2 regions of the Paenibacillus sp. JT22N7 genome follow, and region 1 is predicted to be linked to the other one. Evidence: a T-box and tRNA genes for the amino acid it is inferred to sense, from the RefSeq annotation. Region 1 holds a T-box; the other holds one or more tRNA genes.
What was found. A T-box is a leader RNA that pairs with one kind of tRNA and senses whether it is charged. The one in region 1 lies ahead of AC50Y5_RS24390 (valine--tRNA ligase), so its partner is inferred to be a tRNA-Val.
Positions count from the first base shown of each region.

Region 2: it has a tRNA-Val gene. The T-box ahead of AC50Y5_RS24390 (valine--tRNA ligase) is inferred to sense a tRNA for this amino acid. The anticodon was not compared.

Region 1 is NZ_JBXENY010000010.1:27,011-42,638, reverse strand. Features, by position in the region: gene ccsA (cytochrome c biogenesis protein CcsA) at 1-555, shown strand, start outside; gene AC50Y5_RS24445 (precorrin-2 dehydrogenase/sirohydrochlorin ferrochelatase family protein) at 572-1,216, shown strand; gene hemC (hydroxymethylbilane synthase) at 1,217-2,191, shown strand; gene cobA (uroporphyrinogen-III C-methyltransferase) at 2,194-3,741, shown strand; gene hemB (porphobilinogen synthase) at 3,844-4,842, shown strand; gene hemL (glutamate-1-semialdehyde 2,1-aminomutase) at 4,846-6,147, shown strand; gene AC50Y5_RS24420 (RluA family pseudouridine synthase) at 6,202-7,176, shown strand; gene AC50Y5_RS24415 (LysM peptidoglycan-binding domain-containing protein) at 7,308-8,819, shown strand; partial or broken gene AC50Y5_RS24410 (transposase) at 9,074-9,654, shown strand; gene AC50Y5_RS24405 (hypothetical protein) at 10,213-10,665, shown strand; partial or broken gene AC50Y5_RS24400 (IS256 family transposase) at 10,843-12,070, shown strand; partial or broken gene AC50Y5_RS24395 (IS30 family transposase) at 12,332-13,282, shown strand; T-box leader at 13,495-13,727, shown strand; gene AC50Y5_RS24390 (valine--tRNA ligase) at 13,805-15,628, shown strand, end outside.
Region 2 is NZ_JBXENY010000015.1:92,102-107,729, forward strand. Features, by position in the region: gene AC50Y5_RS30005 (MFS transporter) at 1-499, opposite strand, end outside; gene AC50Y5_RS30010 (aminotransferase class I/II-fold pyridoxal phosphate-dependent enzyme) at 818-2,287, shown strand; gene AC50Y5_RS30015 (DUF1292 domain-containing protein) at 2,490-2,804, opposite strand; gene AC50Y5_RS30020 (stalk domain-containing protein) at 3,022-3,585, opposite strand; gene AC50Y5_RS30025 (hypothetical protein) at 3,813-4,016, opposite strand; gene AC50Y5_RS30030 (MBL fold metallo-hydrolase) at 4,155-4,880, shown strand; gene AC50Y5_RS30035 (DUF3892 domain-containing protein) at 4,981-5,217, opposite strand; gene AC50Y5_RS30040 (sigma factor-like helix-turn-helix DNA-binding protein) at 5,872-6,066, opposite strand; gene AC50Y5_RS30045 (hypothetical protein) at 6,014-6,328, opposite strand; gene AC50Y5_RS30050 (WGxxGxxG family protein) at 6,521-6,805, shown strand; gene AC50Y5_RS30055 (DUF3231 family protein) at 6,982-7,500, shown strand; gene AC50Y5_RS30060 (hypothetical protein) at 7,518-7,757, opposite strand; gene AC50Y5_RS30065 (hypothetical protein) at 8,077-8,229, opposite strand; gene AC50Y5_RS30070 (ASCH domain-containing protein) at 8,498-8,698, opposite strand; gene AC50Y5_RS30075 (hypothetical protein) at 9,013-9,132, opposite strand; gene AC50Y5_RS30080 (DNA methyltransferase) at 9,167-9,547, opposite strand; gene AC50Y5_RS30085 (hypothetical protein) at 9,590-10,027, opposite strand; gene AC50Y5_RS30090 (phosphoadenosine phosphosulfate reductase domain-containing protein) at 10,024-10,668, opposite strand; gene AC50Y5_RS30095 (hypothetical protein) at 10,830-11,132, shown strand; partial or broken gene AC50Y5_RS30100 (IS256 family transposase) at 11,240-12,061, shown strand; gene AC50Y5_RS30105 (helix-turn-helix transcriptional regulator) at 12,557-12,787, opposite strand; gene AC50Y5_RS30110 (helix-turn-helix domain-containing protein) at 12,856-13,221, shown strand; tRNA gene AC50Y5_RS30115 (tRNA-Val) at 13,741-13,813, opposite strand; gene exlX (expansin ExlX) at 13,957-14,616, opposite strand; gene AC50Y5_RS30125 (YolD-like family protein) at 14,839-15,084, opposite strand.

The DNA.
Region 1 (15,628 bases):
CGTTTTTTCAAAATAGAGTTTATTGTATTTCTCGTAAACGTCGTTGGATTTTCCGTGCTGGCGCTTAATCTTTACAGCAAGCCGGGCAATGAGGCGATGTTCGCGATTTCCACAACAGCAAGAGAGCTGCTGATTGTGCATATTAGCCTCGTGCTTGTTTCCTATGTGTCGCTGACGATAGGCGTTCTTTTCGCCGGGATGTATATTTTCCTGCATCGGGAGCTGAAGGAGAAACGCTGGTCCAAATATGTAAGAAGGCTCCCCAGCCTTGATAAAATTGAGCGATATTCTGATCGCGCTGTCATTATCGGCGTTCCGCTGCTTGCTTTGTCGCTGTCGCTTGCAGTGACGCTGCTGCTCATTGAGGGGCGTTCGATGCTGCTGCTGGATTGGAAAGTTATTACTTCTTTCCTCGCTCTAATTGTATATATTATTTTTGTTGTAAATCGGTCGTTGCTTAATCGCACGAGCACACAGCTTGCAAAGCTGCATATTGTGGCGTTCAGCTTTCTAGTTCTCAATTTGCTGGCAAGCTACGTATCTAATTTTCATTAGAAGTTAGGTGAGGTTTATGAACGGCTACTATCCGGTCATGCTAAAGCTTCAGGGGTGCCGCTGCATCGTGGTCGGCGGCGGCCCGATTGCCGAGCGCAAGGTGCTAGGACTGCTTGAAGCGGGAGCCGATCAGGTGACGGTCATTGCGCTTGATTTCACTCCTCAGCTGGAGGAGCTTGCACGTGGCGGCCACATCGAGACAAAAGCAAGAGCTTATGCGAGCGGGGACGCGAAGGCGGCGCGGCTGCTGTTTGCCGCTACTGATCAGGCGGAGCTGAATCGCCAAATAGCGCTGGATGGCGAGCAGGCGGGCATTTGGGTTAATCGGGCAGATGAGGCCTCGGCTGGAACTTTTATTAATCCGTCGGTTGTGCGGCGCGGCGAGCTGGTCGTTGCCGTGTCGGCATCCGGGGCTAGCCCGGCATTGTCCTCACGTATTCGGGAGGAGCTGGCGCGGCAGTATGGTCCGGAATATATCGGCAGCACAGCTAGGCTGAAAGAGCTTCGTGAACGGGTGAAGCTCACCATTGGCGACCGCAGGCTGCGCAGCGAAGTACTGAAGCTTGCGGCGTGCGAAGCTCCAAGACAAAGCGAGGAAGACGGCGATATAGACGTATGGATTGAGCGGCTCATCGCAGCAACTGACAGGAGGAATACATAAATGGCAGCAAACAATAAGGATAAGCGTACCATTATTGTCGGAACCCGCCAAAGCGCACTCGCGCTTACGCAAACGGGACAAGTGATTGACGAGCTGAAACGAATCAGCGAGCAGCATGGCTTTGACTATTCGTTTGAAATTCGAAAAATCGTCACAAAAGGCGATCAAATTCTTGATGTGACCTTATCGAAGGTTGGCGGTAAAGGATTATTCGTCAAGGAAATCGAGCAAGCGCTGCTGGATGGCGAAATCGATATGGCGGTTCACAGCATGAAGGATATGCCGTACGAGCTGCCTGAGGGATTAATGAATGGTGCGATTCCGAAACGCGTGGATCCGCGGGATTGCCTCATTATGAAGCAGGGCGAAAGTCTCGCTGATTTGCCGCAAGGCGCAAAGGTTGGGACGAGCAGTCTGCGCCGTTCCTCTCAGCTCAAAAACTTGCGCCCTGACCTAGTCGTGGAATCCATTAGAGGCAACATTGATTCCCGGATTCGCAAGCTGGAAACGGAAGGCTTCGATGCGATCGTTCTAGCTGCAGCCGGGCTTAGCAGAATGGGCTGGGGAAACCGCATATCTGCCTTTTTGCCGGAAAAGGTGTCTGTGCCAGCTGTTGGGCAAGGCGCGCTTGGCATTGAATGCCGGGGGAATGACGGGCAGATTCGTGAGCTGCTTGATTTATTTAATGACAGCGAAACCGCTTATGCGGTTCGGGCCGAGCGGAGCTTTCTCGGCGCGCTCAATGGCGGCTGCCAAATTCCGATTGGCGCCCATGCGGTTGTGCATAAAGGGGCAGACGGCACGCTGGAAGGCGCTGAGTTGGAGCTGACGGGAATTGTAGGATCGGCGGATGGAGCAGTGCTGCTGAAGGAAATCAAGACAGGCAGCGATCCAGAGGTGCTGGGCAAGGAAGTGGCCGCAGCGCTCATAGCAAGAGGAGCGGACCGCATTTTAGCGGAAATCGGGGGATCGTAGTGATGGGGAAAGGTATCGTTTATTTGGTTGGGGCGGGTCCGGGTGACGCCAAGCTGATTACGCTGCGCGGCTTGGAATATTTAAAGAAAAGCGATGTTGTCGTCTATGACCGCTTGGCAAGCCCAAGGCTGCTTGCGCATATGAAGCCGGGTGCCGAGAAAGTATACGTAGGCAAGCTTCCCGACCGCCACACGATGAAGCAGGAGGAAATTAACCAGCTGCTTGTGGACCTTGCTTTGCAAGGCAAGGTGGTGACGCGGCTTAAGGGCGGCGATCCGACGATTTTTGGCCGCGTAGGCGAGGAAGCGGGACTGCTTAAGGAAAACGGCATAGGTTTTGAAATCGTGCCGGGCATTACTTCGGCGATCGCTGTGCCTGCTTATGCTGGCATTCCGGTTACGCATCGTGATTTTGCATCCTCCCTTTCGATCATAACGGGACACGAAAGCCCCGATAAGCTGGATCGCTCGATTTATTGGGACAAGGTAACGAATGCGACAGGAACGCTTATTTTTCTGATGGGCGTAGCCAAGATTGGTTATATTGCCGACCAGCTCATGAAGCATGGCAAGCCTGACACAACGCCAGTTGCGCTGGTGCGCTGGGGAACGAGGGTCGAGCAGCAGACGGTTGTCGGCACGCTTGCTACGATCGAGCAAATTGTGCGCGAGGCGAATTTTCAGCCGCCGGCTGTCATTGTCGTTGGCGATGTCGTGCTGCAGCGCGAGCAATTGCAGTGGTACGAAAGCAAGCCGCTGTTCGGTACGCGCGTACTGGTGACGAGAGCGAGAGCACAGGCAAGCGAGCTGGCTGACCTGGTAGATGAGCTGGGCGGTGAGCCATGCGAATACCCTGTCATTGATATCCGCGAGCCTGAGGAGGCCGCAGCGGTCGCTACGCTGCGCGCTGCGCTTTCGGAAGCGGAGCAATATAGCTGGCTGATGTTCACGAGCATAAACGGCGTGGACTATTTCTATCGTTGGCTGCGGCGTTTCGGAATCGATATTCGGCGCTTCCATAAGGCTAGAATCGCGGCCGTTGGCCCGAGAACAGCCGAAGCGCTGGAAAATCGCGGGCTGACTGCCGAGCTGCTGCCGGCCAAGTTTCAGGCAGAAGGGCTGCTGGAGCAGCTTGCAGGAGAGCTGCAAGCTGGCGAGCGGGTACTGCTGCCGCGCGGTGATTTGGCACGCGAGGTGCTGCCGCGCGAATTGGCGGCCAAGGGGCTGCTGCCAACGGAAATCGACGTGTACGAGACGGTACTTGCCGATACGCAGGATGATCAGGTGCTGGAATGGATCGACGAGAAGCAGATTCATATGATTACGTTCACCAGTTCCTCGACCGTAACGAATCTGCTGGAGAAGCTGCGCCGCAGCGGCATTAGCGATCCTGTACAGGCGATATTGGACATTCCGGCGATCAGCATAGGGCCGCTGACGTCAGCTACGATGAAGGAAGCAGGCTTGCGTGTAGCCGCAGAGGCCGAGCAGGCGACTATACCATCGCTTATCGATGCGATGATTAAGTTCCGCAGCGCGGAACGGGGATAAGGCATTATTATTTTAATATAAGCATTTATAAGTTGAGGCAAGGGCACAAGCCGTAATTGGCGCGACACAAGCTTCACAAAACAGTTGGAGGAGGAATGGAAGATGGCATTTCCTGTCGTAAGACATCGGAGATTGCGGCAATCCGCCGCTCTTCGCAGTATGGTGAGGGAAACGGCGCTTTCTGCTAATGATTTTATTTATCCGATTTTTGTGACGGTGGGCACGAACGTGAAGGAAGAGATCACATCGATGCCGGGCGTTTATCATTTTTCATTAGACCGCTTGGAAGAGGAGATCAGGGAAGTTGTTGCTCTAGGCATTCCATCCGTCATGCTGTTTGGCGTTCCTGCTGCGAAGGATAGCGAAGGCACTTCCGCATTTGCTCCTGACGGTATTGTGCAAGAGGCTATTCGTGCTGTAAAGGGCTGGGCGCCTGAGCTGCTCGTTGTAGCAGATACTTGCCTATGCCAATTTACAGATCATGGTCATTGCGGCCTTATCCATGTGCATGAGCGTACAGGCAATGCAGAGGTCGATAACGATGCTTCGCTGGTACAACTCGTTCGCACAGCGGTTTCACAAGCTGAGGCAGGCGCGGATATGATCGCTCCGTCCAACATGATGGACGGCTTCGTTGGCGCTATTCGCGAAGGTTTGGATGAAGCGGGCTTTACACATATTCCGATTTTGTCCTACTCGGTCAAATATGCTTCTGCTTTTTATGGCCCATTCCGTGAAGCGGCACATTCAACGCCGCAATTCGGCGACCGCAAGACGTATCAGATGGACCCTGCCAATGCGCGCGAAGCGCTGCGGGAAGCGGAGTCCGACGTCGTTGAAGGCGCGGATATGCTGATGGTTAAGCCAGCGCTTGCGTATATGGACGTTATTCGCCTGCTAAAGGAGCATTTTGATCTGCCAGTGGCGGCGTACAATGTGAGCGGCGAATATGCAATGGTAAAAGCGGCAGCGGCAAATGGCTGGATTGACGAGCGCGCTGTCGTATTGGAGACGTTGACCGGAATGAAGCGCGCGGGCGCGGACATTTTGATTACGTACCATGCGAAGGATGCTGCACGTTGGTTGAAAGGGGCTGAATAGTTGATGAGTCATTCATCTTCAGGCAGAAGCGATATTCGCTCACGCGAGGCATTTGCGCGGGCCAAGCAAGTGATTCCGGGCGGCGTGAACAGTCCGGTTCGCGCTTTTAAATCCGTAGGATTGAACCCGGTTTATATGGAGCGCGGCCAAGGCAGCCGCGTATTTGATATCGACGGCAACAGCTACATCGATTACGTTGCTTCATGGGGACCACTCATTATGGGCCATGCGCATCCAGAGGTCGTTGAAGCGATCAAGCGTACCGCGGAAAAAGGCACCAGCTTTGGGGCGCCAACGGAACTGGAGACGCTGATGGCGGAGCTTGTGTGCGAGCGTGTGCCTTCGGTAGATGTGGTCCGGATGGTCAACTCCGGCACGGAAGCGACAATGAGCGCCTTGCGTCTCGCTCGCGGGTTTACGAAGCGCAGCAAAATCGTCAAGTTTGAAGGCTCATACCACGGACATGCCGACAGCCTGCTCATTAAAGCGGGTTCCGGTGTGGCGACGCTTGGCTTGCCGGACAGTCCCGGCGTTCCGGAAAGCATTGCCTCCCAGACGATTACGGTGCCTTACAATGATATCGAGTCGATCAAGCTCGTATTTGAAAAGTACGGCGAGGAAATTGCCTGTGTCATCGTCGAGCCGGTTGCCGGAAATATGGGCGTTGTCCCGCCGCTTCCGGGCTTTCTGCAAGGACTGCGCGACATTACGGAGCAACACGGCAGCCTGCTTATTTTTGATGAAGTGATGACGGGCTTTCGTGTCCACTACAGCAGTGCGCAAGGTCTGTATGGCATTAAGCCGGATATCACCTGCTTCGGCAAGGTGATTGGGGGCGGACTGCCTGTCGGCGCATACGGCGGCAGACGCGATCTGATGGAGCTTATGGCGCCGAGCGGTCCGATTTATCAGGCGGGCACGCTGTCAGGCAACCCGCTGGCGATGGCTGCTGGTTATACGACGCTCAAGCTGCTGACACCGGAAACGTATGAGCTGCTGGAGCGCCAAGCGGTCCGATTGCAGCGCGGCTTTGAAGCGAATGCGCAGGCGGCTGGCATTGCTTCCACGATCAACCGTGTCGGCTCGATGGTTTGCCCGTTTTTCACCGAAACGCATGTCATCAATTACGATACAGCCAAAACAGCGGATTTAGAGCGCTTCAAGGCGTATTTTGCCGCTATGCTGGAGCTTGGCGTGAGCGTTGCTCCATCGCAGTTCGAAGGCATGTTCGTGTCAGCTGTCCATACGGATGAAGATATTGATGCAACGATTGCTGCAAACAGGGCTGCTTTGAGCAGGTTGTAGTTCTAGCAAGCAACAATTTAGGTAATTGCATCCTAAAATAGGAGGTTTCATTCCATGCCAATGCTTCACTATAAGCGGGCGGGGGAGTGGCTTGAGCTGGATTGGCAGGAGCTGTCAGAAGGCTCATGGTCTGCACCAAATTATGACGGGCAACCTGGAGAACGCACCGGAACATTAGAGGCCGGCAGTCATCCGCATCAAGTGCGGCAGTGGCTGCTGGCCCGTTCTCTTTTTCCAGAAAAATGGATCAATCGGCTGTTCTCCGTCGGCGGCATCCGCTTTGATGGGCAGCGTCTGGGCTTGCTCGCCTTTCCCGCTGCGGACCCGCTTAGCGATCCCTTGTACCGTCATGCGAAGCTGTCGCAAGGCAATCCCGTTCCAACTGTTCTTTTCGAGGATGATTTTTGCCTCGTGCTTTATAAGGAGGCAGGCATGCCCGTGCATGGCACAGGTGCCAATCAGGCGGGAACGCTGGATGAAGCGGCGGCTCGTCATATGCTGCTGCAAGGAGATCCGCTGCCTGTCCGCCACATCCATCGTCTCGATGATGATACATCGGGTCCCGTGCTTTACTCCAAAAATGATTTCGCCCAGTGGAAGCTGGACGAAGCGATGCGCCGCAAGGCAATCGACCGCCGTTATATGGCGTTTGTTCAAGGACGGCTGCGTCCGCCTGCAGGCAACGTTGACGCTCCGATTGGCAAGGACCGCCATCATCGCTCCAGACGGCGTGTTGCCCCGGGCGGCGATTCCGCTGTAACCCACTATGAAACGGCCGAGAACTATGCAGCAGCGACGCTTGTCCGTTTGCAGCTGGAGACGGGACGAACGCATCAAATTCGCGTTCATATGAGCCACTTGGGCCATCCCCTGCTTGGCGATTCGCTTTATGGCGGCTCTGTGCAGCTGCTGAAGACGCAGGCGCTGCATGGCGAACGCCTTATTTTTGCCCATCCGTGGACAGATTTGCCGGTGGAAGTTGCGGCGCCAGAGCCCGCTTGGCTTACTGAATTGCGAGCTAAATTGTAGCTGCTGCAAAAGATAGTCATGCTCTCCCCCCTATGCCCATATAGATAATTAGTGAGAGTAGCATTTTTAGCCCAAGCATTGTCTAAGAGACTGCGACGAAATGGGTCAGTATAGGGAGGGAGGACTTGAGCGTGACGAATCAAACGAAAGGCTTGCGCTTTGATGTGTATGAACGCGTGCATCTGTCGGATGAAGTTGCCGATATCGATGAGCTGGAAGAAATTGAGCTTGTGCCTCGCATTCAGGTTGTTGAGCAGGGGGATCATGCGGTATTGAAAGGCCAGCTGCTGCTAAGCGGGGTATATCGCAGTACGAACGAAGCGGCTCCGCTTCAGGCATTGGAGCATTTCATTCCCGTCGAAATTACGATGCCGCTGAACCGGATTTCACGGCTGGACGATGTGACGGTGGAAATTGATAATTTCGACGTAGATTTGCTTTCCTCGCGAACGCTTAACATTACCGGTGTGCTGTCGCTGCGCGGCATTCTTGTGGAGCCGCAGCAGGAACTGGAGGAAGCGTGGCGCGAGGAGCCATTCACCGTCGTCCATGATCGCGCAGATACGAGCCAGGCTTCGTTCGAAGAGGAGCTTCAGCGTAGTAGCAGCGGCGAACCATTTGCTGCTGAAGAGGCTAATGAAGCTGACCAGGCCGCTTATGGGCTGCAAGCTGAACCCTATTTTGCTGGACAGGAAGGGCAATTGCCTTTCAGGGGGGAGCAGGAACAGAATCAAGGTTATAATGAGGCACAAGAGTTTATTGGGGCTCAACAGTTCGCTGAGTCTGATTCCGAAATTGAGGCTTACAATGCTAATAATGCTTATAATGAGCGGGCGTATGAAGCGGCTGACGAAAGCGAGGAAACAGAAGGGCAAGAGGCTGGCGTTACGATCTCGCCTTTGCCGCGTGATGCAGGCTGGTCGGCAGCAGAGTGGTTTCAGGGACAGGATCATTCCGGGGCACAGCCGAGCTTTAACGCTAATTTCAATCCACCGCCTGCTTATGCGCAGCCGCCAGCCGTAACGGGGCTTGGTCATGGTATTGCCCAGGAGAGGCAGCAGGGAGCTTCTGCCTATCAACAGGCGGAGGACTTTGGCTGGAGCCCGGGGGGACAACCGCAGCAGGCAGAGGAATCTTACATTCCGGCGGGAGCAGAGCAGAGCAGCTACGAAACATCCCCGTGGCAGGATAGCGAGCTGGAGCGTTTGAGCGAATGGCAGGAGGCGGAGGAAGCAGGTGCGGAGCAGCAAGCGGAGCCGGAGAAGCAGGAGATGCGCATTGCCTTTGGCAGCAAGGCTCCGGAAGCAACTGGTGCTCCTGCATCAGGCGTCGGGCTTGTGACGCTGCTGCAAACGAGCAAGCGCGAGCAATTGGCGCGGCAGGCTGAGCAGGAGGCGGCGGATTATGCGCTTGAGCAGACGAAGGCTCAGCAGCCTGCAGGCGATGAAATCGAGTGGCGCAATTTATTTTTGAAGCAATCCGATGAGCATGAATTCCGTAAAATCCGGGTATGCATCGTGCAGCGCGACGAGACGCTTGATTCCATTGCAGTGCGCTACAGCTTGAATCCGCGTGAAATTTTGCTGTACAACGGCTTGAATGAGTCGGCGGTAGCGGAAGGGCAGCTGCTTTATATTCCGTAGCCCAGAAATAAATCTGGAATTAGATTGAAAAATAGTCTAACTATTGTTGAGTTAAATATTTGCTTGGTTGGAAGACATTCTATTATAGAATGTCTTCAGGCTGTCGAGAAATTCTCGACAGCCATCTTTATAAGCATTTGTTTTAACACGACACCGCGTTACTATGGTATAATAATGGTAACCTATACGAACGGAAGGTGTCGCCCTATGCTGCGTTCTAATCGAGAAAACAACAAAGTTACGAGTTCGTTTCCATTGAAGACTTAGTACCTGCTGATCATATGCTTCGCAAAATTGACAAGTACATCGATTTTTCCTTTATTGATGAAAAGGTTCGGCATTTGTATTCACAAGATAATGGGCGCCCAGCCATTGATCCGCTGGTTCTTTTCAAGATGATCTTTCTGGGCTATTTCTACGGCAATCGTTCCGAACGTCAACTTGAACGAGAAGTGCAAATGAATCTCGCCTATCGCTGGTTTCTAGGTCTGGTATTAACTGATCGTGTGCCAGACCACACGACGATCAGTTGGAACCGCCGTACCCGGTTTAAAGATAATTCTGTTTTTCAAGACATCTTTGATGAGATTGTGCTGCAGGCCATCACGCATTGTATGGTCGGCGGTCGTGTACTGGTTTCGGATTCGACCCATGTCAAAGCGAACGCGAACAAAAACAAATACACGAAAGAACAAGTGAAGAAAAACACAAGAGATTATCTCGATGAGCTAAATGCTGCCGTTGAAACGGATCGTCAAAACCGAGGGGAAAAGCGCTAAAACCACGGGAGGAGGTGAACGAGGACAAGGAAGTGAAGGTAAGTACCACGGATCCGGTAACGCCTGAACAGCAGCAGCTGCCTGTTGTGCCATTGCTTGAAATTCAGCTTGCAACGCCTTCTTTAACCCTTCTATGTCCAACACTTGTGATTCACTTGTATCCTGCATCTTCAGGAAACGGTCTTAATTCAATCTCATCAGGCAAAGTCTGAAAGAAGCTTCTAACGCTCAAGGCGGCTTGCCTTCTCGGCGTTCCCGTATGTGTTCAGCAATCTGTAACTCTAGCCCATCATATACCTTTTCATTCCCAGCACGTCCCACATAATGAACTCTGCTATCCTCAAGCTGTTTGAACCAGCCATCAACGGTGTTTCCATGCTTTCGAACCTTCTTCCCGAAGTCTCCTATACGTCAGAACTGCTCCATTTCACATTCCCCTATATATTACAAGGGATTCACATTCCAATTTTTTTGATAAGGTTGTCCGGAGGTACGTGCCGCGTGATCCGCGGTCAACCGGATATATCCATCCATCTATTTCCTTTACTTCTATATTTAACTTTGATATAATTAATTTGCTTACAAAATTAGAAGATATTAGAGGAGATCCCACCATGAAAAAAAAGATTGCCAGTTTATTTCTTGTAACGAGTATTTCATTAATCGCTGCAGTACCTTCGTTTGCTGCAAATGAATCTAATGTTAATACAGTTCCTTCTTCAAATGTATCTAGTGTTGCTATAGCACCTCTAGTAGCTGGACAATCTACTAGTGTTACTTCAGCTCCTAATTTTTTTTCTATGTCAAGTGCCATTGATGGAGCAGGGCAGTACGGAAAAATTACACTTACATCTACTGCAAAAGCTTCTTTGTACGTTTACTATAATAACGGCGACGGAGTTTGGAAACAGTGGACAGTTAGTGAACCAGGAACTGGACATATTTTCCTACCAAGTTCAGGCGGCACAGAATCACTTACTTTTTACATGAATGTAGGTTGGAAGTATAAAATTGAGGTAGGAGCATATAACAACCAAGCAACTGGATATATAAGAAACTACAATTAAAAATGAAATTATTCATATTAAACTTAAATGAACAGGACCGTTTCGGTGGTCCTGTTCATTTAAGTTTTGACGGTTGTACACTAAGACTTCCGATAAAATCGAGACTGTAAAATAAATTGTGTGAACTCCTAAACCAAGCTACTCTAGTAGTAGACAACGAAGAGGCGGGAGATCATAATGGGCATGATCACGAAGGAACAGTTAAAGAGCTTTATTCAAGAGAATGACATCAAGACTGCTGGGGACATCCAGAATGCTTTAAAGAATCTTTTTGCGGAAACGCTCCAGGAGTTCATGGAGGCGGAGCTGGACACCCATTTGGGCTATGTGAAACACGACACGAAGAACATGAAGACGAGCAATAGTCGCAACGGCAAGACGTCTGCCAAGACAGGGACGACGGAAGTCAGCGATGTTGAGGTACGCACACCGCGTGATCGCGAAGGTACATTCGAGCCGCAAATCGTTAAAAAGCATCAGAACGATCTCTCCGGCATGGAGAGTCAGATTATCTCTATGTATGCCAAAGGTATGTTCACTAGGGATATCCAGGCGCATTACAACCATATCTATGGTGTAGATCTATCTCCAACATAACCCAACGCATCCTGCCCCAAGTCCAGCAGTGGCAGAACGGCCTCTTCAGCAGGTGTATGCTGTCGTGTTTATGGGTGCCGTCCATTGCAAGGTGCGACATGAGAATGCGATTGTGAATAAGGCAGCATATATGGTGATCGGCATTGTTCTGGAAGGCCATAAGGACGTTTTAGGCATGTGGGTCGGTGAGAACGAGTCCGCCAAATTCTGGCTAGGTGTATTAAACGATCTCAAAAGTCGTGGCGTGAAAGACATCCTCATCAATTGTGCGGATAACCTTACCGGCTTTAGTGAAGCCATCGCCGCAGTCTATCCCCAGACCGATGTTCAGAAATGCATCGTACATCAAATCCGCAACTCGATGAAACACGTGTCATATAAGGATTTAAAGGCGGTAGCAGCTGCCCTAAAGCCGATATACAAAGCGGTCAATGAACAAGCTGCAGCAGCTATGGGGCAAGAAGTATTCACATGCCGTTCGCTCTTGGCGTTCCAATTGGACGGAAACAACCGCCTTCTTTCAGTATCCGGAAGAACTTCGTAAAATCATCTACACGACGAATGTCATTGAGAGTTACCATCGTCAACTCCGCAAGGTCACCAAGGGTAAAACCATTTTCCCTAACGATGAATCGCTGCTGAAGATGTTGTATCTATCCACAATGGATCTCATGAGGAATGGACAGGTCGCGTCCAGGGCTGGGGACAGATTATCCTTCAGTTGTCCATCCACTTCGAGGAGCGGATTACCCCTATATTCACTAAATCATTTAACAGAGTTTACACAAAACTATTGACAGACCCATAAAATCATCTAAAACAAGATCAAGATTCTCTTGTATTTATAAATTATAAGCCATTATGGCTTTCGGAACATTTACATTTCTGCTCAGAGAGCAACTATTAAATGTTCTATTATTAGTCCCATTTGGTTTTTTTATAAACTATCTATTTAATTTAACGACGGATTGTAATATGAAGTGCGACACCTAGAAAAACAAAAAGGCCCCTGTTGGTTTCGTGTAAAATGGAAGTTACCACACCACCATCGTTTACAGGAGAACCCAACATGAGCTACTCCCATCTTAGCATAATCGAACGCGGACAACTAGAAGCCTTTCATCGACTGGGTTGGTCCTGTCGGAAGATCGGACGTGAGCTAGGTAGCAATCCCTCTACCATTGCCCGTGAACTGAAACGCGGTTGCGGCAAACGCAGAGAAACGTATGCGGCTAAATCTGCCCAGCAATCCTACCATGAGTTGAGAGTGTCAAGTGTGCCTGCTGGCAAGTACATGGTAGCTCTTGCCGAAGAGTTGAACCAGAAGCTGCAGGAGACGTGGTCCCCTGAGCAGATTGCAGAGAAACGCCGTGACGAAGGGCTCTCTTTTGTAAGCTTCAAAACCATCTACAGATGGCTCTACGACGGACGTCTGGCCGCTGGAGAGGTCAGGGTGCTGCGACATAAAGGCAAACGTCGGAAACCGCTTGAAAGGAGGGGACGTTTCCTGGTCGGTAACCCGATCAGCAAGCATCCCAAAGAAGTTCGCAAGCGCACGACGTTCGGTCATTGGGAACTCGACACGGTTGTCTCCAGCCGAGGCAAAAGCAAGGCATGCGCCGCCACCTTCATCGAACGCAAGTCGCGTCTGTCGCCCTGACCCTACCGGATCGAACGGCTCACTCCATGGAGATCGTCTTCGGTGTCGTAGCTAGCCAATACTTTAACGGTACGTTTCAAACGGCGACAACGGATCGAGGAAAAGAATTTGCTCGTTACGCGATTCTGGAGGCCGTTCATGGCGTTAAGGTCTATTTTGCAGATCCCTATTCATCTTGGCAAAGAGGATTCAACGAGAACGCGAATGGCCTCCTCCGGGAGTTCTTCCCCAAAGGACATGATTTCGCTTCCGTTACCGACGAACAGCTTGCTGAAGCGATTCGGCTTATTTAACAACCGCCCTCGCAAATGCCTCGGCTGGCGATCGGCTCACGAAGCCTTCATGGATGAAGTGTCGCACTTCATATTACAATCCGTCTTAAATATAAGCATTTATAACTTTCACCCTTATAATCGGCTTGTATTTCATCGCAAAACGGTAGCTTTGCCGCCAGAGGACGACAGCCGTTTACTTTTGGCGTACAGCATGAAATACAATAACTTGTATGGGCTTTGTTGTTTGACTTTTTTTCACAAAGAGGGTATTATTAAATAAATATGTCTTAAAGTCAACGAACGACGTTGAAGGGGAAGAGTACGCAGCCAAGCCTTCAGAGAGCGGAGCCGTTAGTGCTGAGAGTTCCGCAGGATTTTACTCGTACAAGTCGCCCTGGAGTTGCTTGAATCAAGCGGATTGCTATTCGTTAATTCAAGCCGGCCACAGCCGTTATCTGTTTGAGTGCCGTGCAGTTGCAAGACGCGCGGAACAAAGGTGGTACCACGGAAGCTAACCTTTCGTCCTTTGCTATAAGGGCGGAAGGTTTTTTTTGTATTCAAAATTAAAGTAATGATGCCATTATGCGATATGTGGAGGATGGAGCTTATGTCTGAAAATCAAACGACGCCGGCGATGCCGACGACCTACGACCCGAAAGCCGCTGAACTGAAGTGGTATGACTTCTGGATGGATGGAAAATTTTTTGAAGCGGGCAAGCGCCCGGAAGCCAAGACCTATACGATCGTTATTCCCCCGCCGAATGTAACGGGAATTTTGCACATTGGGCATGCGCTCGATTTCACTTTGCAGGATATTCTCATTCGCTTTAAGCGGATGCAGGGCTTTGATGCTTTGTGGCTGCCAGGAACGGACCACGCAGGCATTGCGACACAGACGAAAGTGGAGCAGAAGCTCCGCGAGCAAGGACAATCCCGCTACGATCTGGGACGCGAGGCTTTTTTGGAGCAGGTCTGGGATTGGAAGGAGCAATATGCGGGAACGATTCGCGGCCAATGGGCAAAAATGGGGCTGTCGCTTGATTATTCGCGCGAACGATTCACGCTTGATGAGGGGCTGTCGAAGGCTGTGCGCGAGGTGTTTGTACAGCTTTACAAGAAGGGCCTCATTTACCGCGGCAAAAAAATCATCAACTGGGATCCGGCTGCTAGAACGGCTTTGTCCGATATTGAGGTTGAGCATAAAGAGCTGAACGGTCATTTGTATCATTTGCAATATCCTTTGAAGGACGGCTCAGGGCATATTACGGTTGCGACAACGCGTCCGGAAACGATGCTGGGCGATAGCGCGGTTGCCGTTCATCCTGAAGATGAGCGATACCAGCACCTCATTGGTCAAATGATCGTATTGCCGGTCATTGGACGCGAGATTCCGATTATTGGCGACGAATACGTTGACAAGGAATTTGGCTCCGGCGCTGTAAAAATTACGCCTGCCCATGATCCGAATGACTTCGAGGTTGGCCTTCGTCATGATTTGCCGCAAATTATCGTTATGGACGAGTCCGGCAAGATGAATGCGGAAGCTGGCCCTTATGCGGGACTGGACCGTTTCGACTGCCGTAAGCAGCTCGTGAAGGATTTGCAGGAGCAGGGCGTGTGCGTTCAAATCGAGGATCACGTGCATCAGGTTGGCCACAGCGAGCGCAGCGGTGCGGTCGTTGAGCCGTATTTGTCCACGCAATGGTTCGTTGAAATGAAGCCGCTCGCGGAGCAGGCGATTAATGCGCAAAAATCCGGCGAAGGCGTAAACTTCGTTCCAGACCGTTTTGAGAAAATTTATTTGCAATGGATTGAAAATGTACATGACTGGTGTATTTCCCGCCAGCTGTGGTGGGGACACCGTATCCCTGCTTGGTATTGCGACGCTTGCGGTGAAATGCATGTTTCCGACGAAGATGTAACGAGCTGTTCTTCTTGTGGCAGCACGGAGCTGCGCCAGGACGAGGATGTTTTGGATACATGGTTCAGCTCGGGTCTATGGCCATTCTCGACGCTTGGCTGGCCAGAGCAAACCGAGGACTTAAAACGCTTCTATCCGACGAATGTTTTGGTGACGGGCTATGACATTATCTTTTTCTGGGTATCTCGAATGATATTTACTGCACTGGAGTTCACAGATCAAAAGCCGTTTAAGGACGTGCTGATTCATGGTCTTGTACGCGATGCGAACGGCAATAAAATGTCCAAGTCGCTTGGCAACGGCGTCGATCCGCTCGAAGTCATTGAACAGTACGGCGCAGATGCGATGCGTTATATGCTATCGACAGGCAGTACACCGGGGCAGGATTTGCGCTTCCGCTTTGAAAAGGTGGAGCAGTCGCGCAACTTTGCCAATAAAATTTGGAATGCGTCGCGCTTTGCACTGATGAATTTGGAAGGCTTCACCGCAAGCGACATTAATATTACCGGC
Region 2 (15,628 bases), on a different contig from region 1:
GAAAATTAATCGCAATCGGCCCCGCGCCCACGCCAACCAGCCAAGCGACATAGACGACACTCATCGCCCGGCCGCTCGCTTCCTCTCCAGCCTCCTCTGTTGCTCCTGTAATGACGCAAGGCCATAGCGGGGACGACCCGATGCCAAGCAGCAGGCAAGCGACTACAATCCAGCTCGTATGATGCACGAAAGCGACAAGCAAAACAGAGGTGAACGTCAGCACAATACCCGCAAGCATTACGGAGCGGTAGCCCAAACGGTCAATAAGCCAGCCAATCGGGCTGCGGAACAAATTATCGCCAATATATTGCAGCGCCAGCGCCCAGCCAATCGCATAGGCAGATAAACCCAGCACCGTACCCATGTACACTGGCAAAATGGAGATGAGCAGCGCGCCCTTTACAAATTCAATAATAAACATAATAATCAGCAGCTGAATAATAAAAGGAGAGCGCCAAATAACGACGCCGGATGGCTTTATGCCCCTATGTTCTTTCATTAAATATCGAGCCTCCGTTTCTGCTGCAAGCAAGCGATCCAGGTGAAACGGCTCGCGCTGTCCTTTGGCAGCGCGGCGCGTTTCATTCCGAGAAATATAGAGAAAGGATTGCGCAATGCTATACTTTCCTATATTTCAAGCGCAAACGGCTGTCGCCGTCCTTTGGCGGCAAAGCACCGTTTCGCGTAGAAATATAGAGAAAGTACCGCGTAATGCTATACTTTCCTATATTTTTAAAAAAAGCTTCTTGCATTCCGACTTGTTTTTGCTATACTCAACCTTGTTTGTATTTTAACTAGAGAGGCAGGGATGAAAGCGATGGATCATAACAAAACCCCGCTCTTCAGCGCATTACGCCGCCATGCGGAACAGAATCCAACCCAATTTCATATTCCAGGACATAAGAAAGGGTTAGGCAGCGATGCCGAATTTCGTGCATTTATCGGCGATAACGCGTTATCGATCGATTTAATAAATATAGCTCCGCTGGATGACTTGCATCAGCCAACCGGCGTTATTGAGGAAGCCCAGAAGCTTGCAGCCGATGCTTTCGGCGCAGATTATACTTATTTTTCCGTGCAAGGAACGAGCGGTGCCATTATTACGATGATTATGAGCGTCTGTCTTCCCGGCGATAAAATCATCGTTCCGCGCAATGTGCATAAGTCCATTATGGCAGCGATTATTTTTGCAGGTGCCCGTCCGATCTTTATCTCACCCGTGCGTGACGAAAATCTCGGCATTGATCACGGCATTACGACACGCGCTGTCAAACGCGCGCTGGACAAGCACCCCGATGCGAAAGCAGTGCTTGTTATCAACCCGACGTATTATGGCGTATGCGCCGACCTGAAGGAGATCGTCGATCTCGTGCATACGTTCGATATTCCGGTTCTCGTAGATGAGGCGCACGGCGTACTCATTCATTTCAATGAAAAGCTTCCGATGTCTGCGATGCAGGCTGGCGCAGATATGGCAGCGACGAGCGTTCATAAGCTGGGCGGCTCGATGACGCAAAGCTCCGTGCTGAACGTGCGCGGCGGGCGGGTTAATCCCCACCGCATTCAGACGATTATCAGCATGCTGACGACAACGTCGACATCCTATATTTTGCTGTCATCGCTCGATACGTCGCGCCGCAATTTGGCTTTGAACGGTCACAAGCTGGCTGAACAAGCGATTGAGCTTGCCCAATATGCGCGCAAGACCATTAATGAAATCCCAGGCTTGTACTGCTTTGGACGGGAAATTTTAGGTGGCGAAGCTACCTTTGATCTCGACCCAACCAAGGTCGCTATTCATGTCCGTCATCTCGGCATTACCGGCTATGAGACGGAAAACTGGCTTCGTGACCATTTCAACCTCGAAATTGAAATGAGCGATATGTATAACATTCTTTGCCTTGTTACGCCTGGTGATACATCCGATTCGATAGAAAAATTGCTGGAGGCGCTGCGTGCGCTGTCGGACAGCTTCCATGAAGGCGCCGAGGCTCGTGAACTCGTTGTCAAAATCCCGGATATTCCCCAGCTGTCGCTCTCGCCGCGCGATGCTTTCTACGGACAGACCGAGGTCGTTCCGTTCAAAGAGTCAGCTGGCCGAATTATCGCCGAGTTTATTTATGTTTACCCACCTGGCATCCCTATTCTACTTCCAGGCGAGGTTATTTCCCAGAAAAATATCGACTACATTGTCGAGCATGTTGAAGTTGGCCTCCCCGTTAAAGGTCCGGAGGACCGCAACGTAGAATTCGTTAAAGTCATTTTCGAGGAAACGGCTATTTCCTAGACATCGTTATATTTCAAGGTGAAACAGCTGACGCCGTCCTTTGGCGGCGCGGAGCGTTTCACTCCGAGAAATATCCTTTCCTATATTTGAACAAAAGACACCTGCTGTCCCAGGAGCATTCGCCCTTGGTGACGCAGGTGTCTTTTGCATGCAAAGCTTAGCTGCATGATGGCTTGGTAGAGCAGCGTAAAGAGCGAGAAATCTACTCTTCTTTTGCTGCGTTTTCAGTAACGGCGATTTCTTCATAAATCTTCGTTACGCGATCCCATTCTTCATCGTCTTCGATACCAACGAGGAATGCCTCGTCGTTCTCTTCCTCGATGCGGAAAATAACGCCGTCTGCTTCAGGATCATTGCGATCCAACAATACCGCATAAGCGTTGTTTTCGGATTCAAACGTATAAACCATGACCATTTCGCGTTCTTGGCCCTCATCGTCCGTTACAATAAATACACTTTCTTCATGTTCATGGTCTTCTCCGCAACCGCAATCTGCGCCATGATTATGCTCAGTCATTGTTTTACCCCATTTCAGTCAATTATCCATACCTGTGTATCGTACCATGAGTCCTAGCAGCGGTCAAACAAGCGTAAACGGCTGTCGCCGTCATCCGGAGGCAAAGCTACCGTTTCGAGGGTGAAATATAAGAAATTATAAGCTTGAAACTAATAATTTCTTATATTTCGAAAAAGCCCGCGTTTCCTCCACTTGGAAGAAACGCGGGCCATTGCCGTTATTGCGAAGAAATCAGCTTCTCCGAGACGAGCGTCCAATCGTCGGACGAGCTCGTTTTCAGGAAAAATCTCACCGCATATTTTCCCGAATACTCGAAGTTATACTTCATGTCTTCCGTCCGATACCAGAAGTTATCCTTCGTAATCTTATCGGTCTGTGTCTGAATAACCTTCTCGCTGCCATACGGATCAAATATAGATACTTTAACCGCGGCAATATCCGTCTTCAAATTGTCGACCTGCGACAATACGCTGAACGTATATGAGTTGCCCTTCGTCACATTGCCAAACAGCTTGCTATCCTGCATAAGTACAATATGTACATTCGGTCTCGTTAAGGTTGCCTTCTTATTCTGCCCATCCCAATTGACGATGGTTTGCAGGCTATTGGCTATTTCCCGAATCGGCAGGTAAGTCTTGCCATCCACCATAATGCCGCCATCTTCAAGCTCGCTGCCATTCAGGAGAACCTTAACAGTCTGCGATGCTGCACTCGCAATCATTAAGGTACTGCTGCATAAAAAAAGCGCCAGCAGCAAAACCGCTACTTTTCTGAATTTCATAGATGAGTACCCTCCATCCGCTTTGTCTGGATATATGGTTATACTCTTCAAAATGAATAGAGTTGCGCTGTTACAGAAACTTTTTCTGCCCTGTACCAGCGCTATATTTTGTCTCCAGCATAGGCGGGTGCTCTCCCTTTTTTCAGACGATCATTTACAGGGATTTAAGCAGCATGCCCGTGCGAAAAAAATTGTAGAAATGTGCGGTTGCCTGGGAAATATTCGGGTTAATGATACGTACGGGTGAGCACGCAAGGAACCCCTTTTCCAACTGCGCCCGGCTCAGACATTCGGTCCAAATACGCGAGTCCCCTTGCACAAGGTGTCGGACACACTTCGCAGACTGGGGATAGCACCAATTTGTAGTGGTACTGTTTCCGTTCACCTGACGGTTGTTTCTTCTTAACGTTTTTGCCTTTTCCTTTGCTCATTGATGCTCTGTCCTCCCTGCCGGTTCTTGCTCATGCATTATATGTAGCTACCCAGCAAAGGGTATCTCTATTTGTCAGTTTGCCATTCATTTGATACATTGGATGTAGCGAGATGATTTCTATGACGGGGGTGTTCCAATGAATATACAAATGATCGGAACTGGGAGTGCTTTTGCCAAGAAATATGATAATAACAATGCGTTAATTGAGGTGCCTGGATACAAGCTGCTGGTCGATTGCGGCATTACGCTGCCTAAGGCGCTGCACGAGACGAATCGTTCGTTCGATGAGCTGGATGCTGTGCTGATCAGCCATATTCATGGCGACCATGTGGGCGGGCTGGAGGAATATGCTTTTCAGATGATGTTTCTCTATGGAAAAAAGCCGGTGCTGTACATCGCCTCCTCGCTAGTAGAGCCGCTGTGGGAGCAGACGCTGCGCGGCGGGCTGACGCAGGGACCGCTTCAATCCATTAATGACTTCTTTGAAGTGAGACGGCTCGAGGAAGGCGTACAGCATGAGCTGCATCCGGGCTTGAAGGTGAAGCTGCTTCAAACCGAGCATATTGTGGGGAAAGACAGCTATTCGTTTATTTTCAATCAGCAATTTTTTTATTCGGCAGATATGAAATTCAGTCAAGCGTTGCTGGAGCAGCTTGTTGAGGATGGCGTCGATACGATTTTTCACGACTGCCAGCTGATTGCGCCCGGTGTTGTACATGCCTGTCTCGACGAGCTGCTGACACTGCCAGAGCTGCTGCAGGAGAAGGTGTGGCTCATGCATTACGGGGATACGATGGAAAATTACATAGGCCATACGGGGAAAATGCGCTTCGTACAGCAGCGTGAGATTTATACGGTGTAGGTAGTCGCAGAAATGATCAGCAACCATAACAAAAAGAGCCTGACGTTTTTTCGCGTCAGGCTCTTCTTGCTGCTGGCTATGCTTAGCTCAGGCTTGCCGTTTAAAACATCGGAAGCTGGTCCAAATTGTTTGTAGGATCGCCGTCCGCGTCGCCACGGATATACGTTTCACCATCTCTGCCTTTGAAAGCATTCACGCCAGCGATCTGCCCTGCCTGCACCTCTTGCAGCGCCGTCTGGTAATCCAGTACACGGCCCGATGATGTTTTAAAACTCGTCAGGTCACCGTCGCCATTTTTCTGTACCGCTACAATATGTTCTCTTTCCCCGCCAGTCATTTCATTCGTGCTCATTCAAAGCTCGCCTCCTTCGGATTGTGAGCGGCAATTACCGCCCGCCACTCGGCATTCAATCGATAGGATGCGTAGCTTTTGAAAATTTTATACGGCATGATGCAAATATTAATCAGAAACAAAAAAAGACCGAAAACCCTTGTTATAAAAGGATTCTCGGACCTTCTTTACTGTATGATCTGTAGTGGGCTCGAACCACTGACCCCTACCCTGTCAAGATAGTGACAAGGTATTACCATAGCTTCCTTTGACCTCCTAGAGCTTGTTGGCATTGCATTTCCCTCATTTGTTAATAGTCTTTGTCTTCCTGTTCCCACCCCTACTTTTCACTATTGCGGCACCAACTTTCGCGCCAATTTTTTAATGGTGTGATGCCTTGATATTAAAGGGAAAATAGTGATTATTGGGGTGGGCCTCCTATATTAAAATTTAGCCTCTCCTTCCATCCATCTAAGGAATACACTTTTCGAAACTTTCTTCATTCTCCCGATCCTCAATACATGGTATTGTCCCGAGTTCATCAAATCGTAAGTTTGCCTCTCGCCAATCCCGAGTATCTTTTGTATGTCGGATGCCACTAGCACGGATGGATATTGTTCTGTGCTTGTATATTCTTCTGGCATAGTATAAACGCCCCTTTCAAAATAATGTACCTTCCCAGCCTTTTGACACTTTTTCATGAGCTCTCTTTATATAGGTTGAAACACTACTTTCGGAGAGTTTGAGCATCCGTGCAATCTGTTGATGCGGTATCACATGCCCATGAGCCATTACATAACATTCACTCTCCTGTGGGCTTAATCTCCAATACTTCCTCCAGCGCCTTTTTCTCATCCTCAGTGAGTGACGATCCGCTCCGACTATTAACCGGATTCGCAAAGCTCTGCATAATCATCGGGTCCAGCAGCACGGTATTTTGATACACGCTGCGCCGCTCAATGCCCCTGCGCGTACCTGGCTGCTCGCCTCCAGTAGCTCGGGATTGTCGTGTATGTTGCCGATGACCTCTATTGACTCTCTGTCGACCACATAAAACCCCAACCCAATTCGATGACATAATCTCTTTTACAATGCGGGCATGTGACGATATCGCCAATTCCAAACTCTTCTGGCACTGTCGTTCCCTCCCATGTATTTCTGTATTCTTCAATCCATTTCGGAAGGCTGATTCTATAGGCTTTTTTTCGCATCTAGATCATAATGATTTTTTATCGAGAACAGAATATTTATTTTCCCCGTAGGGAAACATATACTCGTGATAAATTCAAAACAAGGAGCGATTAATGTAATGAAAAAATTATTCCCGTTGCTATTCACCTTAGTAATTCTGTCATCTGCACTGTCTATTCCTGCCTTTGCGCAAGGAACGCCAAGCCTTTCCCATGCAACAAACAACAGCCAGATGAACAGCTATGGAACAAACAATAATACAGAAGGTAACACAAATCTTAACGCGAACAACTACCGAACAAATGCCACGACTGATGATAATGATTTTGATTGGGGCTGGCTCGGATTGCTTGGCTTGGCCGGACTGTTTGGTTTAAGAAGCCGTGATCGGGAACGCACCTAAATAATTAACCAAATAATTTTTCCAAAAACCCCTGCTTAAAACCAGGGGTTCTGTATGTTTGGCAGCCTCAGCTAGAAGTAATTTCAAAAATCAAAATATACGCAGAATTGCATATTTATCTGATCTCTGAGCAAATTAATTCAGTAAAAATCAAGGAATGAAAAGGAGCAAATTAAATGGGCATTTTAAGCGGTAATCCAAAAGACGAACCTATGCACTATGGTGAAATCTACGGTGTGTGGCAAGCTTCAATGGTAGCAAAAGGAATCGTGTCATGTTACCAAGCGTTCATGAACCATGCCGGCGACAAGGACCTCAAGAAAATCTTGGATGCACTTATCGACCAAGCGAAGCTTGAGATCAGAGAACTGGACGAATTACTTACTAACAATGGGATTGCGCCTGCTCCTTTATTAGCGGAAAGACCACCAGTTAAACTTGAGGATATCCCAGTTGGTGCGAGATTCACTGATCCCGAGATTGCTGCTGCTATCTCCGCAGACACGGCTGCAGGAATCGTTGCATGCAGCCAAGCTATGACGCAATCGTTAAGGGAAGATATTGGTGCATTATTCGCTAAATATCATCTCTCGAAGACAGGTATTGCTGTTCGTATTTTGGAAATGAATAAAGAAAAAGGTTGGCTAATTCCCCCTCCGCTCCAATTAAAAAGACCTGAGCCAGTAAATGCTTAATTTTATCGATCCTGCTTTCATAAAGCAGGATCTTTCTTTTCAGATAAATGGTCATTTCCGTCGACTTCATAGACCTGCGGGTATACTTTTTTCGCATATCCATGAACGTCATTCGTTTTAACCGTGCCCGACTTTACGTTTATATGCATGTGGGCTTTGCTCGCTACGTCTCTAATCCACGCCGCATTTTCTAATATTTCCTTGTCACTCATATCCGTGATGCGATCTAACTTTTTCAAAGTTTCCTGCCTGTTCATCTGTCGTTCCCTCCCATTTGTCACCTCACTTAGGGCGTTAACATACATTGTTATTGCCTACACACTTGAAAAGGATGGTAACGATTTGGATAATAGGATGGCATGGGAACATCATTTGAAATTAGCCTCTACGTATAAGATGCTTGCTGATAAATATGAATATATAGATCATCCGTTACACGTTTACTATGGAGGCGAATATAGAAAACATCTAAGTGAAGTTGAAAAGCATTTCCTTGCTATGCATCAGATGCACCCTTCTTGAGCGGCCAATAATGGCTGCTTTTCTTTTTTTACCCTCCTCTATGCACTTCATTATTCATTGTGTTGTATCGTTGAGTTGGCGGTAATTCTCGAATTCTCCGCCCTCACCTTCGCATACCGGACATTCAAATGCTGTATTGTCCAGTTCGTACAAAACGCCTGCTCCGTCGCATAAAAGGCAGTTCACAAATTTATTGCCTTCCGTCATGATCAGCCCTCCTAGTACCTGTTAGCCTGACTCTCGCCTGAACTGATTATAAAAATGACTCGCTGGCATCGTATGCTTGTCCGTGTCGTAATCGGTACGTCGGTAATGGATATCGCCGTCCACGTCCTCGTACATCGCGAATACCAGCTCGACGTCAGATATGCTCTCGAAAAAGTAATATAGCTTCTGTCGGATATAGATTTTACGGCCCATCAGTATCCTTTAGCTTGATCATCCCAATTCCAAAGCCCCTGCTGCCCCTTGGCTGCTATCGGCCCTGCAAGCCGCCGAACCTCTGTAAGCTCCCATGCGTAACGGCCTTCCTCATACCAACCAAAATTGACTTCTGGCTTCCAGCATGAATTGCTAGTGCCCCCCGATGTTTTGTCGGCCAACCGCGCGTTTCGTATTGCTTGGCACCAATCGCGATTAGTGTCGCCCATGGCTGTATGATTGTAATAGCTTTCATTTTGTGCTCCACCTCCACAGCTAAAACCCCAATTTTACCCAATATATCAAATGCACAATCGAATCAATTAAACTTTGAATATAATAGATTAATTGACGGAAAGGAGATGATTTGAATGGGATACGAATATGCCAAAAAGAAAAAGGTTAAAGTTATATTTGTTAAACCTGGTCAAAAAATTCTTATTATCGGAAAGAAGCATTGGAAAAAGAAACCTCATTGCTAAGCTTGTGGAGTGCTTGCTCATACAAGCGCTCTTACATACTCGATCCGGACTATCATTTTAAGCTTGCTCCTTTCCCCTCTATAGGGGGTTATAATTGCAGCATCTGCTGAACGTTAGCCGTCCGGCGTTCAGCTATTTCCACGTATTGCGGCCCGATCTCGATGATCGTACATTTTCGCCTGTGTTTATGCACCACTTCTAAACTCATGCCACTCCCGCCGAATGGATCAAATACCTTGTCGCTAACCGAGCTGCCTGTTCCACACGGAGCGTTTATTCCGGAAGCCAAAATACTTCACATCTACTCTATCTTCTCTATGCTGCTTGCTCTTACCAGGCACGTCTCCTTCATTAACCTTTCGAGCAAAACTGTATGCCGCACCTACTGCCTTCATGGTCCCGTTCGTTTTGGCGCCTCCGTTTGCGCGATTTGATCCAGCTTGCCCCTCGAAATCCTGTGACAATCCCACAATGCTAGATGCTGCCATTGGTTCCTTAATCGCTTCGGCGTTGTAGTAATATTTTTCCGATTTTGACATGAGGAACACGTATTCATGAGCCTTTGTAGGGCGATCCCTGACGCTCTCCGGCATGCAGTTAGGCTTATGCCAAATGTTGTCCATTCTGAGATACCAGCCGTCTGCTTGGAGCGCGAATGCCACACTTCACGGTATGCCTATTAAATCTTTTGGCTTAATACCCTTATTAACAGAAACTCGGCAGCGCGAGCCGCCCTTTTTGGGATTTGCTGGGTCTGGCCAATTCTGATCGGCGCTATTAGGCCTAGATGCATAACTATCACCGTAATTAAGCCACAGTGTCCCATCGTCCCGCAACAGGCGCCATACTTCCCGAAATACATGCACCGTATGAGCCACAAACATTTCCGGCGTAGGATCCAGCCCTAGACAACCGCGCCATGCTGGTACTGGTACCGTCACCGCAGGCAAGCCGGGCATGGGAGTATAAGTCACTTCCGGCCAATCGCTCGGCGGTATACCATAATCCCGCAGCCCCCAATACGGAGGCGACGTGACGCATACCTGAAACTGCCCTGCCTCCATAACAGGCACTACAATGATGTTGTCGCCCTGTATGATCATTGCTTGTCCTCCTCTCTGTATGGAGCTATAGCCCCGTGCTGCAGGTCGTTTTTACTACCCATGATGCAAAACACGCACGACAAACGCTCATTGCCAACAGCGTAAGCCCAGAAAGGCTTTTGTCCAGCATCCGCAATTGCTTGGAATACCTCTGCTGTCTTCCATTCGAAAATCGGCATCCAGTCCCACACGTCGCGGTGTCCACAGCTCTCAGCAGCGTTATAGCGGAACGGCTCCTTCTTCGCTCTGGCCGTTGATTCAGCAGCCCGAATACCCATGCAGTTGACGGCGATTTTAAGACCACGGTCCTTGAGATAGTGCCTGATAAACTTCATAATCGGCGCCCGTTTTAAATCGCTGGTACATTGCCTGTGTTTAGCTGACGGCCACATACCGCGGGCATCGACCATTTCAAGAAAATCTTTATTTGCTTTAACTACAAATACCTCATGGCTTGTGTTTTCAAGGATATGATCTTGAACCCCCTGCCACTCCACGCAGCCCAGATCAGCATGGACCACGACAATCTGATGGGCAGGAACTATGACCTTTAGGTGGTCGTACATGGCTTGACTATCCTTACCGCCGCTATGGCTGCAGAAGAATATTGCTCCTTCGTCGATTAAAGCCTGAATTACCAAAACTCTCACCTCGTTTCTATGCTGTATGGAGCTATAGGGCTTAAAACAATCTAGCTACACTTCTGGAGCGATGCCCCTTATATTGGTGTTTTGAACAAACACATTATTTTTTCAGGCTTGGTAAGAATAAGAAAGAACGACCAAATACAAGGAGTGATAAAATGCCAAAGGTAGACGTCGATGTACCAGGTGTACCTGGAGTTTATGTCGAATTTGAAGGTGACGTCGAAGAGGTTAAGGCTTCATTGTTCGTTTTAGGACAGGAGGTTGGTCATAGAACAATCAATGTTGATCCAACTCGTAGTGATGGATATAGCTATTACAGTGAAGAGTCGGGAGCACCCGGCGGTTTTAATTTAAAATTAGAAGTATGGGTGCATTGGGCAACACGCGTATTGACCCTTGTTGTTTTGTATAAAAGCCCTCTGGGAAAAGGAAAAACAGAAAATAGAACGACATGGTAAGCAATCCTAATCGTTTTAAACCCAATTTCCGAGTCTGTAAAATATTCTGTGTAAACTCTCAAACCCTATTACAATAGAAGAAAGGCTGGTTTGAGAGGATGGCACCGATGGCGAGATTCAATAAGGAACAAGTGAAGGCATTTGTGAAGGAAAACAACCTCAAAACGATGGAAGATGTGCAGTCGGCCTTGAAGGAGCTATTTGCAGAGACGCTGCAATCCATGCTAGAGGCTGAGCTCGACACGGAGCTGGGCTATGAGAAGCATGATGTGAAAAGCAAAGCGACACGTAATAGTTGTACCGGGAAAACGAAAAAGACGGTAACGAGCGAGTACGGCGAAATGGAGATAGCCGTGCCTCGTGATCGTCATGGTGAGTTTGAGCCCGTTATTGTAAAGAAGCATCAGTCCACCGTCACCGGTATTGAAGACCAAATCATCGCGATGTACGCGAAAGGTGTCAGTACGAGGGATATTCAAGATCACCTCCATCATTTGTACGGAATAGACGTCTCACCAACCATGATTTCAAACGTGACGAACAAAATCGTCCCCCTCATTAAAGAATGGCAGAATCGGCCGCTGCAAGGCATCTACGCAGTCGTATTTATGGATGCGATTCATTACAAAGTGAAGCAAGACGGCGCCATTGTGAATAAGGCAGCCTACATGGTCATTGGCATCGATTTAGATGACAACAAGGACGTATTAGGCATGTGGATTGGGGAGCACGAGTCCGCTAAATTTTGGCTCAGTGTATTAAACGAGCTTAAAAACCGTGGTGTACAGGACACTCTGATCACCTGTGTGGATAACCTCACAGGCTTCTCCCAGGCCATCTCCGCCTGCTATCCGAACACCGAGATTCAGAAATGCATCATTCACCAAATCCGTAACTCCATCCGTTACGTCTCCTACAAGGATCTAAAAAATGATGTCAGTTACAATATTTATATCAGTCTCCAATTTTGAAACTGATTCTTTTTTCGTTTCACTCATACATGCTTTTCTCCTCTCTCTTACATTCGTCCCATTACTACCTAGAAGACCAAGTATTTCGAGTATCAACACTTAAATCATCTGCCGCCGCTGCAACGGTGGCTTTTTCATTGCTATCTGACATAATGAATGTTCCTCCTCTTATGATTACTATGGTTTGTAGTTATCTTCTTGTTCCCGCTTCCAATCATCCTCTCTTAACGTCAATGTTTCAGCCGCTTTCATACTAAGACTTTCTCGGATTCTCCGTTCAGCTGCCGCCACTTCTTCCGAAATGATTGTTCTTATGGATAACTCAATTGAAATACCCAGCTTACAGCCCCCTAAATCGTATTTTAAATACATTTTATAGGCAAAAAAATAAGCACACCTTTACATCCTATTTTAAATACAGTATTATGAATTTGTCGTATTAATAATACTGTTTTATAGATCAGGAAATAAGACTCTCGGCTCGCCTTTTAGTCGGTCGCAAATTCTATTCATTAGTTTAACACTTGGATTTATACGACCGTATTCTAAGCTTCGGATATGATCAACATGTACTGATAACTCAGAAGCCAGTGCTTCTTGAGTCAACCCCTCATCAACCCTAGCTTTTTTGAGTTCGACTCTTTTCAATTTGTCACCACCTTGTTTATTCGTTGTGATCATCATGCATTGTATTTCAAATACAGTCAACAGTATTTTTAATACAATTTATTTCGGAAGGATGTAAAGTTATTATGTCACTAGGAAGCCGTATTAAAGTTTTAAGAAAATCCCTCAATCTTACACAAAAACAAATTGCGGATAAGTTAGGGATGGGCAATTCCAATTTCGGGCACATCGAAAATGACAGAGTAACGCCTACTAGCAAAGATTTAGACACCCTAGCGGAAATTCTCGGGACTTCTACGGATTACCTTTTAGGACGCGAGGAACAAATTCAAGCCCCTTCTTGGGCAACAGAAAACGACATTTTTGATTTAAAAAGGTTGTTAGAAGCTGATGGTGAAGTGCTATTTGATGGCGCGCCAATAAGTAAGGAAGACAAACTTAAAGCAAAAGAATTTCTAACAGTTCTTTTTTGGGAAAGTAAGAAGAAGTAAAATAAATAGCAAAAAAAATGCATAACACTCTATGATCTTGCGCTTCCACCGCTGCGAGGCGGTTTCTTATAGACAAAAAAGAACATACGTTCTGTTGAGGGGAATGAAATGGCAAAAGGTAGCATCGAAAAGAGAGGAGAAAACACTTGGAGATTACGAGTCGATTTATTAAATTTCACGGGCTACGACACAGTTCAGGTACTCTAATTTTAGAAGATGGCGAAGATGATGCAGCTAACTTTGATTCCCTTCTCATTGTGATTCAGCGTAGACTAGGGCATGCCAGGTTATCGACCTCAGCTGACACTTACATGCATATCACCAAAAAAGTTAGACAACGCACAGCGAATAAATTCGATAAATTTTCTAGAAAAAGTACACAAGATTGATCCTGAATAGTCTTATAAAATCAATTAGCAAAGAATCCGTCCCCAGATCGCTTTTCACTGACAGTAAGCAAAAAATTGAAAAAACCCAAGAAACCATATATAATGCGGCTTCTCAGGCTTTTTCTTTGTATGATCTGTAGTGGGCTCGAACCACTGACCCCTACCCTGTCAAGATAGTGCTCTCCCAGCTGAGCTAACAGATCGTATATTAGCGACGTTTATTAATATACCAAGCTTGAGCGGAAAAGTCAACCATTTTGCTATTATTTTTTTTGAGCTTCAAAAAAAGCTTCGTCCTCCAATCAACCGGAGAATGAAGCTTTTTGTTTTCAGCCTATGCTCCATTTCAGCTCGGGAATTGAACATTTCCCGGAACTATATAAGCGCCTGATGTACCGTTTGCTGGAAGTGCGGGAATCGTATCCAGAACCGCTTTCCCGCGAATATCGGTTATCCGAACCTGCAGCGGGCTTGTCCCCATGTTCGTGCCCAAGAAATGGTTATAGTCCATTTTCTCCAGATTGATCCACGCGCCAGCCTTCTTATATTCCATTTTCATGACCGGATAAAAATGATTGCGCACTTGAATCGCCGCCCACCACTGGCTGCTGCCTTCCTTCACCCGGTACGAAAAATTTCCGGTTATCGGCGCTTTCACGACTTTCCATGAAATATTGATTGTGCCTGCCGACATTTCCCCAATTTTAGCAAAAGCGTTTGGCGACAAGTCAAGCGCTCCCGGAGCGCCTTCCGGGTATAAATCGGTGACATAGACGACCGTTTTGCCCTTAGGCCCCGTAACCTCCAAGTAAGCGCCCGCAAGCGCCGCTTTGACCCCATTGTAATTCATATCAGTCGGATTTAAGGCCGTAATTTCCATATTCGGATTAATCGGATCAAGCAGTACTGCACCGCCCGAATATCCTGAGCCTGTATACGTCGCATAGCTTGTACGCACATCGTTCCAAGCTGCAAACGCCTGCACCGCCGGGTACAAAACGAACATCGCAAGACAAACGATTCCAAATTTGACTACACCGTGCTTTTTTTTCATAACAGAAACCTCCTCCACATTTTTGAAACCCTAAATCTACCAGTAGAGTCCATTCTAAGTGGTGAGGAGGAATATTTGCTAGCACTTTCGATACTTCTTTTCTAGCATTTTAATGACATTTCCCAACAAAACTAGACTTTATTCGTCAAAAACAAGGAGCATCTGCCGCTTCGGCTAGCTTGCGTTATTGTTCACCTTCATAATATCCATGAACGGAATTTTAGTAATTTCTTCACCTTTCGCTACGTGCACCAGCCTCGTCCGGGAATCCATTTTTACAATTAGCCCCGCAACGGGTTCTTCCCAGTTCCACACCTCAAAAAGCAGCTCAATACCCTCTTGATACGCTTCAACCAGGCGCTCTCCGAGCTCCTCCAATTCAAACTCATCCCTTGTCGGGCGCTTTGGTTTCTTTGCCATTACTTCCGTCTCCATTCTATGTTTTAGTACATGACCTTCATTTAACTCATGCCTTTTTCAACCCATCTTTAAATCATACCCTTTCTTCAAAGCATTTGTCATGGAGATTATGAAATTAGGCAAAAAAACATCCCCCTGCCATAACATGGCAAGGGGATGCTTCTTCTCTATTTTTAACTTAGAACGCATGGTTAAGGAAATACTGATTAGGTCAGGATGGAACTAAGCCGCTTCTATTACCACATACAGGAGCAAATGATGATAACCAATAGAATGAACAGTACAAGAATAGCGCCTGGGCTTGTGAAAGCACCGCCTACTTTATTTCCGCAGCCACCGTATCCTGGACCTACTCCTACATTTCCTACTTCATATCCCATTTCGTTGCTCATCTCCTTTTTTTAAGGTACACAGCATCATATGGTCAAAAGCCAAAAAGGGTTGGGCTTTCAGGCAAAATGGGTATTTGCCTCGATGGACGGGTGCCGCTGCTTCTTTTTTTAATTTTCCGTTTACATTACGTTCATTCCCAGATAATTAAACA